One region of the Rhodococcus sp. ACT016 genome, then DNA from elsewhere that is predicted to be linked to it. Evidence: riboswitches for the same ligand, from Rfam matches in the RefSeq annotation. Region 1 holds a riboswitch; each other region holds the start of a gene.

The links. A riboswitch is a leader RNA that binds a small molecule or an ion and turns the genes downstream of it on or off. The one in region 1 is predicted to bind cobalamin.
Region 2: it holds a riboswitch for cobalamin, as region 1 does, so the genes downstream of both, ACQ5DX_RS15335 (ABC transporter substrate-binding protein) here and metE (5-methyltetrahydropteroyltriglutamate--homocysteine S-methyltransferase) in region 1, are expected to answer to the same signal.
Region 3: it holds a riboswitch for cobalamin, as region 1 does, so the genes downstream of both, ACQ5DX_RS01640 (ABC transporter substrate-binding protein) here and metE (5-methyltetrahydropteroyltriglutamate--homocysteine S-methyltransferase) in region 1, are expected to answer to the same signal.

Annotation. Positions count from the first base shown of each region.
Region 1 is NZ_JBEAET010000001.1:476,422-480,921, reverse strand. Features, by position in the region: gene ACQ5DX_RS02270 (hypothetical protein) at 1-953, shown strand, start outside; gene ACQ5DX_RS02265 (ABC transporter substrate-binding protein) at 998-2,608, shown strand; cobalamin riboswitch at 2,794-2,942, shown strand; gene metE (5-methyltetrahydropteroyltriglutamate--homocysteine S-methyltransferase) at 3,112-4,500, shown strand, end outside.
Region 2 is NZ_JBEAET010000001.1:3,336,986-3,341,485, reverse strand. Features, by position in the region: gene ACQ5DX_RS15345 (ATP-binding cassette domain-containing protein) at 1-306, opposite strand, end outside; gene ACQ5DX_RS15340 (FecCD family ABC transporter permease) at 303-1,430, opposite strand; gene ACQ5DX_RS15335 (ABC transporter substrate-binding protein) at 1,427-2,626, opposite strand; cobalamin riboswitch at 2,891-3,087, opposite strand; gene ACQ5DX_RS15330 (CobW family GTP-binding protein) at 3,158-4,222, shown strand; gene bluB (5,6-dimethylbenzimidazole synthase) at 4,268-4,500, shown strand, end outside.
Region 3 is NZ_JBEAET010000001.1:342,254-346,753, reverse strand. Features, by position in the region: gene ACQ5DX_RS01645 (MDR family MFS transporter) at 91-1,518, shown strand; cobalamin riboswitch at 1,530-1,714, shown strand; gene ACQ5DX_RS01640 (ABC transporter substrate-binding protein) at 1,797-2,756, shown strand; gene ACQ5DX_RS01635 (FecCD family ABC transporter permease) at 2,753-3,811, shown strand; gene ACQ5DX_RS01630 (ABC transporter ATP-binding protein) at 3,808-4,500, shown strand, end outside.

The sequences.
Region 1 (4,500 bases):
GCGTGTACCCGAACCTCGGTGTCCGCGACGCATTCGTCAGTGTCCGTCGTGGCGACACGCAGCGCTCGGTCCGATTCTCCGACGCGATCGACGCCCGGTCGATCGAGCCGCAGGTCGGCGGGTACCGCATCGAGGTGATCAAACCGCTGCAGACGATCCGGGTGATCTGCGACCACCCCGACCTGTCGGCAGACCTGGTGTGGGAAGGCTCGTTCCCGGCCGTGCTCGAGGAACATCACGTGCTCATGGCCGGCCCGCGCCCCTCACTCGACGCCACTCGGTTCGCCCAGGTCGGCAGCTGGTCCGGCACCCTGTCCGTGGACGGCACGGATGTCGTCGTGGACCCCGCCGTCTGGACGGGCAGCCGCGACCGGTCGTGGGGCATCCGGCCCGTCGGTGAGCGCGAACCCCTCGGCCGGATGGCCGACGAACCCGTCGGCGGATTCTGGTGGGCGTACGTGCCGCTGCGCTTCGACGACTACGCCCTGATGATCATCGCGCAGGAGGGCCCGGACGGGCATCGCACCCTCAACCACGCCACACGAACCTTCGCCGACGGCCGCGTCGAACAGCTCGGCTGGCCGCGATTCGAGATCGCCTACCGCAGCGGAACCCGCACCCCGGAGTCGGTGCGAATCCACCTCACGACGCCGGCAGGCGAGCCGCTGGTGGTCGACATCGAGCCACGCGGCTTCGTCGTACTGCAGATCGGATCCGGCTACGGCAGCGACCCGGAATGGAACCACGGGCAGTGGCGAGGCCGAGGCTGGAGCGCGTCGAGCCTCTACGACCTCACCGATCCCGCTCTCGCCCCGAGGATTCCGCACGGGACCGTCGAACACATCGCCCGCGCGACGTGTGGCGGCGACGAGGGTTGGGGAATGTTCGAGCACGGCGTCGCCGGCCGCCACGATCCGTCGGGATTCCGCGACGGGCGGGCGATGGCGCCCTAGTTCTCACTCCGGATTCGACTGTCTCTGAACGGAAGAAGGTTCGAATGAAGCGATCGTCCCTGGTGCGGGCCGGCACCGTGTTGACCGCGCTGGCCACCGTCACGACGCTCCTGGCCGCGTGTGCGGAAAGCTCGGGTTCGGCGACCGACGCCTCCGAGGTCACGACGGGTCTGGTCGGTGACCAGTCCGATGGGGGCGAGCCGACCTCGGGCGGCACGCTGTCCTATGCGACGTACAACGGTGTGAGCAGCCTCGATCCGGCGGATCGGCAGGACGGCGGTGCGACCGGTGGCAGCGAGATGGCGGCAATCTACGACCTGCTGATGCGCTACGACACGGCCTCGAAGGCGTACCAACCGCAACTGGCCCAGTCACTGACCCCGAACGCGGACAACACCGTCTGGACGCTGAAACTGCGGGACGGGGCGAAGTTCAGCGACGGCACGCCGGTGGACGCCGCGGCGGTGCAGTGGAGCATCAACCACTACCTCGAGAAGAAGGGCACCCACACCCAGGTGTGGACGGTGTCGGTTGCCGACGTCGCCTCGCCGGATCCGTCGACGGTCGTGTTCACGCTGAAGCAGCCGTGGAACGAGTTCCCGATCCTGTTCACCACCGGCCCGGGCATGATCGTGGCCCCGTCGTCGACGGCGTCGGGCACCTTCACCCCGATCGGTGCGGGCCCGTTCACCGTCGAGAAGTTCGCGTCGCAGGACGAACTCGTCCTCGCAGCCAACCCCGGCTACTGGAACGGCAAGCCGCACCTCGACAAGCTCCGGTTCCCGGCCATCGTGGGCGAGCAGGCCAAGCTCGACGCCCTGCACACCGGCGGCATCCAGGCCGCTTACCTGCGTGCCGCCGACATCGTCCACAACGCACTGGAAGCCGGCGACGTCGGCTACGTCTACACGGTCAGCATGGGCAGCGTGCAGGCCCTGAACCAGCGTGAGGGCCGGGCGGCGTCCGATCCCCGGGTCCGCGACGCCATCGTCGCGGCACTGAACCCGGAGACGTTCGACGAGCGCGGTGAGGGCGGATTCGGCATGCCCGGCACCGACATGTTCCAGTCGTGGTCGCAGTGGCACGGCGACGTGGCGGGACAGACGTTCGATCCAGCGAAGGCCGAGAAGTTGGTCGCCGAGGCGAAGGCCGACGGCTACGACGGCAAGCTCACCTACGCCGGTCTCAACGAACCCGGCGCACAGCGTCGGGCGCTGGCGATCCAGTCGATGCTGCAGGCGGTCGGCTTCACCGTCGACATCGTCTACAACACCGGCATCAACGATCTGGTCAAGATGATGTACGTCAAGCACGATTTCGATCTGGGCGAGTCCGGATTCAACGTCCTCGACGAGTCCCCGTTCATGCGCATGTACGGCAACCTCGCCAGCACGTCGACGTCCAACGTCCTCGGGTACCAGAACCCGGAGATGGATGCCCTGCTCGGCAAGCTGCAGACCGCGTCGAGCGACGACGACCGCAGCAAGGTTCTCGAGGAGATCCAGACCCTCGTGAACGCGACCAACCCGATGATGGTGATGGGCGCGGGCAAGTACTTCATCCCGTGGAGCAAGACCGCACACGGCATCACGCCGAGCGCGGACGGCATCATGCTGTTCGGAAATGCTTGGCTCACTTCGGATTCGAATCCGTAAGATCCAGCATTCGAACCAACCGCTCCGTCTTCGATCGGGCGGGCCCGGTCGGGCCCGCCCGATTGTGCTTTCCCGAGGGCTTATGCTGGACGGTGCAGCTGGTTCGCCTGGCGCGGTCGTGAGGAGCCCCGAAGACCGCCGCCCGGCGTCGAAGCACCCGTGGTCGTGAGGCCGCCGGGTGTGAGAGGGAACCCGGTGGAAATCCGGGACTGTCCCGCAGCGGTGAGTGGGAACGACCACCGTCACACGCACTGGACCGACAGGTCTGGGAAGCGACGGCCAGTAGGTTCCGGCGGGTGCGAGCCCGCCCGAGCGCCCACGAGTCCGAAGACCTGCCGACTGTGTCGGGCACGCCGTGTCCGACGGTCCACCGCCTCGTGGAAAAGGCGAGATGGGCGATGCTCGGTATTTCGTGCTGCCCGCTGGCGGGCGCACACCAGGGGCTCGTTCTGTTCTCGTCTGCCGGCGGTGACCATCCACGCTGTGAGCAACTGGAGAACACCGTGACATCCGCTTTCACCGCAACCGTGTTGGGCTCCCCGCGCATCGGGCCCCGTCGCGAACTGAAGAAGGCCGTCGAGTCCTATTGGGCCGGGAACGTCGACGCCGCCGCACTCGAGTCGGTCGGGAAGGATCTGCGTCGGCAGACGTGGACCGAACTGGTCGACGCCGGTATCGACTCGGTCCCGGTCAACACCTTCTCGTACTACGACCAGATGCTCGACACCGCCGTCATGCTCGGCGCGCTGCCCGAGCGGGTCGCCGGAATCGAGAACGACCTGGATCGGTACTTCGCGGCGGCCCGCGGCACCGCCCAGGTGACACCGCTCGAGATGACGAAGTGGTTCGACACCAACTACCACTACCTGGTCCCCGAGATCACCTCGGCGACCGCGTTCACGCTGCACCCGGCGAAGGTGCTCGGCGAGATCGACGAGGCACGCGCGCTCGACGTCCCGGCGCGCCCGGTCGTCATCGGACCCGTGACCTTCCTGCTGCTGTCGAAGTTCGAGAACGGATCCCCGCTGGATCGACTCGACGAGCTGGTTCCGCTGTACGCGGACCTGCTGGGTCGTCTGGCCGACAAGGGCGTCGACTGGGTCCAGATCGACGAACCGGCGCTGGTCGCCGACCGCACCTCCACCGAACTGGCCGCCGCCCGCTCGGTGTACGACCGACTCGCCGCTCTGACGCATCGCCCCGCGATCCTCGTCGCGTCGTACTTCGGTGATCTCGGCCCGGCACTGCCGATGCTCGTGGAGACCGGGGTCGAGGGCATCGCCGTCGACCTGGTCGCGGGCTCGCTCGATTCGGTCGTCGCGACACCGGGAATCGAGCGCAAGCACATCGTCGCGGGTGTCGTCGACGGCCGGAACATCTGGCGCAACGACCTCGACGGGTCCTTGGATGATCTCGAAACCCTCAGGGAACGAACGGGATCGGTGGCCGTGTCCACGTCGTGCTCGTTGCTGCACGTTCCCTACACGCTCGAGGGCGAGGACGGACTCGACCGCGCGCTGGGCTCGTGGCTGGCGTTCGGTTCCGAGAAGATCCGCGAGGTCGCCACACTCGCCACGGCGCTGCGAGCGGGGCGCGACGCGATCGCCGACGAACTCACCGAGGCCGGTGCCGCGGCGGCAACCCGCGCCGCCGACCCGCGCCTGCACGACGACGCCATCCGGGGCCGCCTCGCGGCCCTCACTGCGACCGACCGCGAGCGCATCCCGGCGGCGGACCGTCGCGTCGTACAGGCGGCCGAACTGTCCCTGCCGCAGTTGCCGACCACGACGATCGGTTCGTACCCGCAGACCACGGCCATCCGCGTGGCACGCGCCGCCCTGCGCAAGGGCGAGATCGATCAGGCCGAGTACGAGCGACGCATGCGTGGCGAG
Region 2 (4,500 bases), 2.9 Mb from region 1:
TACCACCGCGATCGCGCGGGCCACCTCGTCGGCCGCCATGTCGCGAATGTCCCTGCCGTCCAGCATGGTCGTACCGTCGAGCGCGGGCTGCAGACCGCAGATGGTCCGCAGCAGCGTCGACTTCCCGCTGCCGTTGGGTCCGAGGAGGACGGTCAGCTCGCCGCGTCGGGCGGTCGCCGACAATCGGGTGGCCACGGACCGGGTGACGGCCGGGCGCAGCGCGCGTCGCACCGAGTATCCGGTCGTGACGCCGTCGAGGCGGAGCGCGACGGCCGACCCGTCCGGGCTCACTGCATCGGTACTCACAGGGCGGCTCCATCGATTCCACGGCGGGCCCGGATCAGCACGGTGATCACGATCGGCGCGCCGATCATGGCGGTCACCGCGTTGAGGGGCAGGACACGGTCGCTGTTCGGTACCTGACTCACGATGCCGCATGCGAGGGCCACAGCGGAACCCATCAGCATCACCGTCGGCATGAGCGTGCGGTGATCCGATGTGCCGACGGCCAGCCGAGCCAGGTGTGGGACGGCCAGGCCGAGGAATCCGATCGGGCCGCAGAACGCGGTGGTCACCCCGGCGAGCAGTGACGCCGTGAGCAGGGTGATCAACCGTGCCCGGCGCACATCGATGCCCATCGTGCGGGCGTAGCCCTCGCCGAGGAGCAGGGCATTGAGCGGGCGCACGGTGGCCAGTGCGACCGCGACGGCGGCCAGCACGATCGGTGCCATGAGCGCCAGGTCGGACCAGGTCGTGGAGGCGAAGCTGCCGAGACCCCACAGCAGGAACAACTGGGCTCGAACGGGATCCGCGTACACGAGCAGCACGCTCACGATCGCGGTGGTCGCGGAACCGACCATGACGCCCACCAGCAGCAGCGTCACCGACGAGCGCACCCAGCGCGACAGCATCAGCACGAACAGCAACACGATCGCGGCACCGCCCGCGGCGGCCAGCACGACGCCGGCGCGTCCCATGCCGGCGAGTCCGGCGGTGAACGACGCGGAGCCCGCGGTCCCGGCCGTGATGACCACGAGCGCCACACCGAGACTCGCCCCGGAACTGGCACCGAGCACGTAGGGGTCGGCGAGCGCGTTGCGGAACAGGGTCTGCATCTGCAGGCCCGCAACGCCCAGGGCGGCACCCACCAACACCGCGGTCAGCGCCCGCGGCAGCCGTAGCTCGTGGACGACGACCTGCCAGCGGGGATCGGACGGCTGGGCGCCGAGAACGACGCGGACGGTGTCGGCGAGCGGGACGCGGACCGGACCGAGAGCCAGCGCGAGCAGGAACAGCACCACGATTGCGGCCGCCAGTCCGACCAGGACCAGTGCCGCCCGGCGCGAGAGGACCCGCGGGGTCGGGGCGGCGTCCCGCCCGCCCGCGGCCCCGGTGTCCGAGGCGGGCGGGCGGGTCAGGAGCGTCGTCATGCCTGCGGAACCGGCCGGTAGAACGCGAACTCGTGGTTCGGGGCCAGCTCCGGGTGCACGATCGCGACCAGGTCACCGAGGATCAGGTCCGGGCGCAGCACACCCAACTGGTAGAAGTTGTTGCCGCCGGTGGGGCCCATGTCCTTGGTGCCGGACCAGACCTGGCCGTCCTTGACGGCGGTCAGCTGTCCGTAGCGCTGGTCCTCGGCGACCGCGTCGCCGGTGGTGGGCCAGTTGCTCATCACGAGCCACAGCGGCGCGGTGCCGTTCTGTGCGTAGACGGTCTCGAAGTTCAGCTGGAGGCTGCCGGTCGCAGGGTCGCTCTCCCACGGATAGGTCGCGCCGGCGTCACGCAGCATCTGGCCCACGTAGCTACCGCCGGCGGGCATGTACCACGTGCCCTGGTACATGGTGCCGTTCAGGACCGGCTTCTTCTCGGCGGACGCGGCGGTGGCGGCAACCTTCTCGTAGTCGCTGCGGATCTGGTCGTACAGCGTGCCCGCCTGCGCCTCGGTGCCCGTCAGCGCCGCCATCATCTTGACCCACTCGGCGCGGCCGAGAGCGGTGTTCTCGAGGTACTCGGCGTTGGCGACCACCGGGATGCCGGCCGCGCGCAGCTTGACGTACGACGGGTCGTCGGTGCCCTGCGTCATCAGGACGTCGGGGTTCGCCGCGACGACCTTCTCGACGTTGACGGTCTTGCCCGACGCGTACTCGGCGATCTTGCCCTCCGCGATGCGGGCACGAATGTCTTCACCGTTCACGTTGGCCGCGTTCGCGACACCGGTGAGGACATCGAGCTGGCCGAGCTCGGTGATGAGCGGCAGGTGCGTCGTGGACGCCGAGTACAGGCTCTGGATCGGCGTCGTGATCTTCGGCGCCGCGGCCAGGTCGCCGGTCAGTTCCGGCTCCGGCGCACCGCACTTGACCAGCACGTACGACTCGGGCGAGGCGCCCGGGAACGGCTGGTTGACGGTCAGCACCTGGTAGCTGCCGTGGTAGTCGACGGTGAAGTTCTTCGCGTCGAGCAGGGTCGACTTGTCCGGGAAGTAGTCGGTGTTCGCGTCGAAGTCGGTGATGCACCCGCGCGCGTCGACGGCGGCGTCGGCGCTCGACGTGTCGGACGAGCACGCGGTGAGCGTGAGACCTGCCGCGGCGACGGCAGCCAGCAGGGCGGTCAGGGACCGTTGGGACATGGGTTCTCCACGGGTGAGCGGGACGGTTGGTCTTCGGCTCGACTCGCTCTCGGGTATGCCGACGACGAGCGGGGCAGCGCACCGGCGAACGAGATCAGCCTGACGAGGCGGCGCTGGTGCGCCGCGAAGCGATGGGGCGTCAGGCGCGGATGTGGAGAGAGTTGTCCCAGGTGAACTCGTCGAGGCGCGACGCGGAGAACCGTGGTGACGATGCAGCGAACAGCATGGTGGACTGGCCACCTCTCTCGGGGAAATCCGCCCCGAATAGGAGGTTGCGATGACGGGAGTCTCCTGGCTCTCGGATCGTCGCTTCCCCCCGGCCTTCCGGCGTGTGAGCCGTGGCTGGGTGGAGGGTCGCTCCCCGATTACAGTGGCGGGACCGCGCCGGTTTCGCACCGGCTTCCTCGTTCGTCATCACCTGACCGGGGCATTCTTGCATGCCGGTTTCGAACCGGAGAAATCGCCCGAAATGTCCGAGGCGCGAACCTAGTACGATTGCCGGTCGGTGTTGTCGGCGGTACGGAGGTCGGGGTGGCGAAGAAGCGGAGTCCGCGGTCGATCCCCGTCGTGGTGGTTGCCGGGTTCCTCGGTTCCGGGAAGACGACCCTGCTCAACTACCTGCTGCGCAACAACGGGGGCACCCGTATCGGTGTGATCGTCAACGACTTCGGTTCGGTGAACATCGACTCGATGATGGTCGCCGGCCAGGTCGACTCGATGATGGCGCTCAGCAACGGGTGCATGTGCTGCGCAGTCGACGTCAGCGACATGGACGACATGCTGAACCGGCTCGCGCACCGGACGTCGGAGATCGACGTCATCGTCGTCGAGGCGAGTGGGCTCGCGGAGCCGCGCAACATGATTCGGCTCGTCCTCGGCAGCGAGAACCAGTACATCACCTACGGCGGGCTGGTCATGCTGGTCGACGGCGCCGAGTACCAGGCCAGTCGGCAACGCCATCCCGAACTCGACCAGCACATCGCGATCGCGGACCTGGTGGTGCTGAACAAGACCGACCGCATCGGTGAGGACGACCACGACACCCTCCTGAGCGACGTCTGCCGGATCAATCCCCGAGCCGCGGTGGTCTCGACGGTGCAGGGGCGGGTCGATCCGGGGCTGCTGTTCGACCGGACGCCGCGGCGTGAAGCGCAGCCCGGTGAGCAGTTGACGTTCGACGAGCTGTTCGCGGTGGCCGACGACACGTGTACGGAGTGTGGCGGGGACCACGACGACCACTTCCACACGATGTACCAGAGCATGACGTTCACGTCGGAGCTGCCGATGCACCCGCGCCGGCTCGTCCGGTTCCTGGAGAAGCAGCCCGCCGGTATCTACCGGATCAAGGGGTACGTGTACTTCGGTGTCCGTGGGCACCAGCAGAAGTATCTGCTGCAGGTGGTGGGCGACCACATCGCGTTCCATCCGCAGAAGTGGAATCCGGGCGAGGGCCGTCGCACGGAACTCGTCGTCATCGGCACCGACCTGGACCCCGAGTCGATCGACGCGTTGCTCGAAGCGTGCGCCGAGCCCGAGGCGGAGGGCCTCGAGTCCGACACGATGATGGGCGTGCACCGCTACACCGTCGACGCCTGATCGGATCCCTGCAGGCCGCCGATCCCCGGCGGCTACCGTGGAGTGGTGACCGAATCTCTCGTTTCCGTGTACGAAGCCATCCGCCGACGCCGTGACGTCCGCGCCGAGTTCAGCGGCGAACTGATCCCGGACGGCACCCTGGAGCGTGTGCTCGGCGCGGCGCACGCGGCGCCGAGCGTCGGCAACACCCAGCCGTGGGACTTCATCGTCGTGCGCAACCCCGACACCCTCGACGCGTTCGCCCAGCACGTGGCCGGGCGCCGCAAGGCATTCGCCGA
Region 3 (4,500 bases), 130 kb from region 1:
CCACAGCACGTGCACGATCGCCGGGAATACGCCCCCACCGAAGATCGTTAGCTTTGTTTCGGACTCGACGATCGATCGGCTGGAGGGTGGATGACGACCGACACGGTCACGAATTCGGTGGGACTGCGGTCCGAACGCGGCCCGATCCTGTTGTCACTGATGCTCAGCACGTCGCTGGTCGCGCTCGACAGCACGATCATCGCGACCGCGGTGCTCACGATCGTCGGCGACCTGGGCGGTTTCACCCAGTTCCCCTGGCTGTTCTCGATCTACCTGCTGGCGCAGGCTGTCTCGGTGCCGATCTACGGCAAGCTCGCCGACACGTTCGGGCGCAAGCCGATCATGATGCTGGGCATCGCGCTGTTCGCGGTCGGATCGCTGCTGTGCGGCATCGCGTGGAGCATGCCGGCGCTGATCGTGTTCCGGGCGGTCCAGGGCCTGGGCGCCGGCGCGGTCCAGCCGATGAGCCTGACGATCGCCGGCGACATCTATACCGTCGCCGAGCGCGCCAAGGTGCAGGGCTACATCGCCAGCGTGTGGGGCGTCTCGGCGGTGCTGGGCCCGACCCTCGGCGGCTTGTTCTCCGAGTACCTGTCGTGGCGGTGGATCTTCCTGGTGAACCTGCCCCTGTGCGCGCTCGCCGCGTGGATGCTGCACCGCAAGTTCGCGGAGCAGGCCACCGTCCGGCGGCAACGGATCGACTACGCCGGCGCGGTCCTGCTCACCGGCGGCGCCGCACTGATGATCCTCGGGCTGCTCGAGGGCGGGCAGGCGTGGGCCTGGGCGTCCCCCGCCGGAATCGGTGTCTTCGTGGTCGGCGCGCTGCTGCTGCTCGGGTTCCTCCTCGTCGAACGGCGGGCCGCCGATCCGATCCTGCCGCTGCACATGTTGACGCGCCGGGTGCTCGTCGCGAGCAGCCTCGCGTCGCTGTCGGTCGGCGCGATCCTGATGGGCCTGACGTCGTACGTCCCGACGTTCGTCCAGGGTGTCCTCGGCACCGGCGCCCTCGTCGCGGGCTTCGCGCTCGCGGTGCTCACGATCGGCTGGCCCATCGCCGCGTCGCAGGCGGGTCGGCTTTATCTGCGGATCGGGTTCCGCTCGACCGCGCTGCTCGGCAGCCTGCTCGTGCTGGCCGGGTCGGCGCTGCTGTTGCTGCTCGCGGAGAGCTCACCGGTGTGGCAGGTGGGCGCGACGTGCTTCGTGATCGGCTCGGGCATGGGCCTGATCGCCACCCCGACGCTCATCGCGGCGCAGTCCAGTGTCGATTGGAGCGAGCGCGGCGTCGTGACATCGACCAACATGTTCGCCCGCTCGATCGGCAGCGCCGTCGGCGTCGCCGTGTTCGGCGCGCTCGTCAACGCGCGCGTCGGCGACGCCGCCGAACCCGATCCGACCGACCTCGCCGGGGCGATCCACCTCGTCTTCGTCGGCATCGTCGGTGTCGCGGTGCTGCTGACCGTGTCGTCGGCCCTGATGCCGCGCGGCCGGGAAGCGGACAAGGCGGACAGCGCGGCGTAGTCCGTCGTCTATCCTCACGTTGTCGTCACGGCGAACGGGAAGTCCGGTGGAAACCGGCGCGGTACTCGCCACTGTGGGCAGGTACGTCGACTACTCGGGGTTCGACCCCAGCCACTGGATGCATCCGCATCCGGGAAGGCGTAGTCGGCGGCTATCCCTGCCGAGCCAGGAGACCGGCCGTGACGCAGACCTGCACGTTTTCCACGAGTCATGGAAGGCGGGTTGCTTTGCGCACCCCTGTTTCATCGCGAGTTCGTTCGCGTGTTTCTCGCCGAGTCATCTCCTCCGCGGCGCTATCCGTCGCTGCCGCACTGACCCTCACCGCGTGTGGCGGGTCGTCGAATTCCGGGGACGGCACCGCGTCGATCTCCCTGCAGAACTGCGGCCGCACCGTCACGCTCGACGGTCCGGCCGAGCGAGCCGTCACCCTCAACCAGGGCGCCACCGAGTCGGCGCTGTCGATCGGTGCACAGGGCCAGATGGTCGGTACGGCCTACCTCGACGACACCGTCGCCCCGCAGTGGCAGGCGGCGTACGCGCAGGTTCCGGCGCTGGACGAGAAGGACTACCCCAGCCGCGAGGCACTGCTCGAGACCAAGCCGGACCTGGTGTTCGCGTCGTACTCGAGCGCGTTCGACGAGAAGGCCGTCGGCTCGCAGGAGTCGTTCGACGAACTCGGCATCGCCACCTACGTCTCGCCCTTCGGCTGCAAGGACAAGTCGAAGCGTCCGCCGGTCGCGTGGGATTCGATCGCCACGGAGATCACCGACTACGGCACCCTGTTCGGCCGGGAATCCGAGGCCGACGGTGTGGTCTCGCAGATGCGCGAGACGCTCGCCGGCATCGAGTCGGCCGCGCTGGCGAAGGGCAAGAGCATCTTCTGGTACGACAGCAACACCGACACCCCGTACGTCGGAGGCAATGCCGGCGGCCCGCAGCTGATCATCGACGCGGTCGGCGGCACCAACGTCTTCGCCGGGCTCGACGGCGCGTGGGCCGACGGCAGCTGGGAGACGGTGCTGAAGGCGAACCCGGACGTGATCGTCCTGGCCGACGCGTCGTGGGACACGGCCGAGGCCAAGAAGGAGTACCTCCGCAACGATCCGGCGCTGAAGGATCTGAAGGCCGTGCGTGACAACGCCTTCGTCGTGGTGCCGTTCTCGGCGAGCACCCCGGGCCCGCGCCTGATCGAGGGCGCGGCACTGGTCAATGATCAGTTGGGCGGCGGCCGGGGATGAGCGTGACGACCCGGGTTCCCACCCGGGTGGCCGCGACGACCGCCACCGGGTGGTCGGTGGCGCTGGCCGCGCTGCTCGTGGTGAGCTGCGCGGCCGGCGTCGCGATCGGTGCGGCCGACCTGTCGATCGGCACCGTGGTCGAATCGATCGCCGGACGGCTCGGCATCGGCCCCGGCACCGATCTGCTGACCACGCACATCGTGGTCGACCTGCGGATGCCGCGGGTGCTCGCAGCGGCGCTCGTCGGGGCCGGCCTGGCGCTGTGCGGTGCCGTGCTGCAGTCCCTGACCGGCAATGCGCTCGCCGATCCGTATCTGCTGGGCATGTCGGGCGGCGCGTCGCTCGGCGCGGTCCTCGCGCTGACCGCCGGGGTCGGGACGGTCGGTCTGTTCGGCATGAGTGCGGTGTCGGCGGCGGCGTTCCTCGCCGCGCTGGCGAGCCTGCTGCTGGTGTTCCTCATCTCGACGTCCCGTTCCGGAACCCTCATGCCCGGACGTCTCGTCCTCGCCGGGATCGCGGTCGGCCAGTTCGCGGCGGCCGTGACGTCGGCGCTGGTTCTGCTGGGTGACCGGGACGCCGCACACCGCGTCCTGCAGTGGACGCTCGGATCGGTCGCGGGGGTGCGGTGGTCCGGTCTCGTCATGATCGCCGCCGTCGTGGCGGTGACCACCGCCGTGATGCTCGCGCACAGCCGGGTACTTGACTCGTTCGCGTTCGGCGAGCGTGCGGCCACGAGCCTGGGCACCCACGTCGAGCGATCCCGCTGGGTGCTGTACGGAGTGGCGTCGTTGTGCACCGCGGCCCTCGTCGCGCAGGCCGGCGTGATCGGATTCGTCGGCCTCGTGGTGCCGCACGCCGCGCGAATGCTCGTCGGCCCGTTGCACGCTCGCCTACTTCCGGTTGTCGCGCTCGTGGGGGCCGTGTTGCTGGTGTGGGCCGACATCGCGGCGCGCACCATCATGCCGGGTCGCGAGCTGCCGATCAGCATCGTCACCGCGGTCGTCGGGGTGCCGGTGTTCGTGCTGCTGCTCCGGCGCCGAGGAGCCCGCGGATGAGCCACCACTCCCCCGAGGTCCGCGTCGAGGACCTCACCTGGTCGGTGGGCGGCGCCACGATCCTCGACGCCGTGTCCTGCCGTGCGCCGTCGAGGCGGTTCACCGGGCTGATCGGCCCGAACGGCTCCGGCAAGACGTCGCTGCTGTCGGCGGTCGCCCGTCTCACGCGCCCCGACAGTGGGCGCGTGGTGATCGACGACCAGCCCGCCGCGGAGATGCGTCGGCGCGAGTTCGCGCGGACCGTGGCACTGGTGGAACAGCATTCGGCCACCGAACTGGAACTGACGGTGGAGCAGATCGTCGAACTCGGGGTGATCCCGCACCGGGGCGGGTGGGCCCGCCCGGCCGCCGTCGGCACCGCCGACGTGGTCACTGAGAGCCTCACCATGGCGGGCATCACCGAGCTACGACACCGATTGTGGCAGAGCCTGTCCGGCGGCGAGAAGCAGAAGACGCAACTCGCACGGGCCTTCGCGCAGCGTCCCTGCGTGTTGTTGCTCGACGAGCCCACCAACCACCTCGACGTCTCCGCGTCGATCGAGCTCCTCGACCTGATCCGCCGACGCGGCCTCACCACCGTGGCCGCGATGCACGACCTGAACCTGGCGGCGATGTACTGCGACCACCTGGTGGTCCTTCACCGCGGCCGCGTCGTCACCGAGGGCGCACCCGAGGCCGTCCTCACCGAG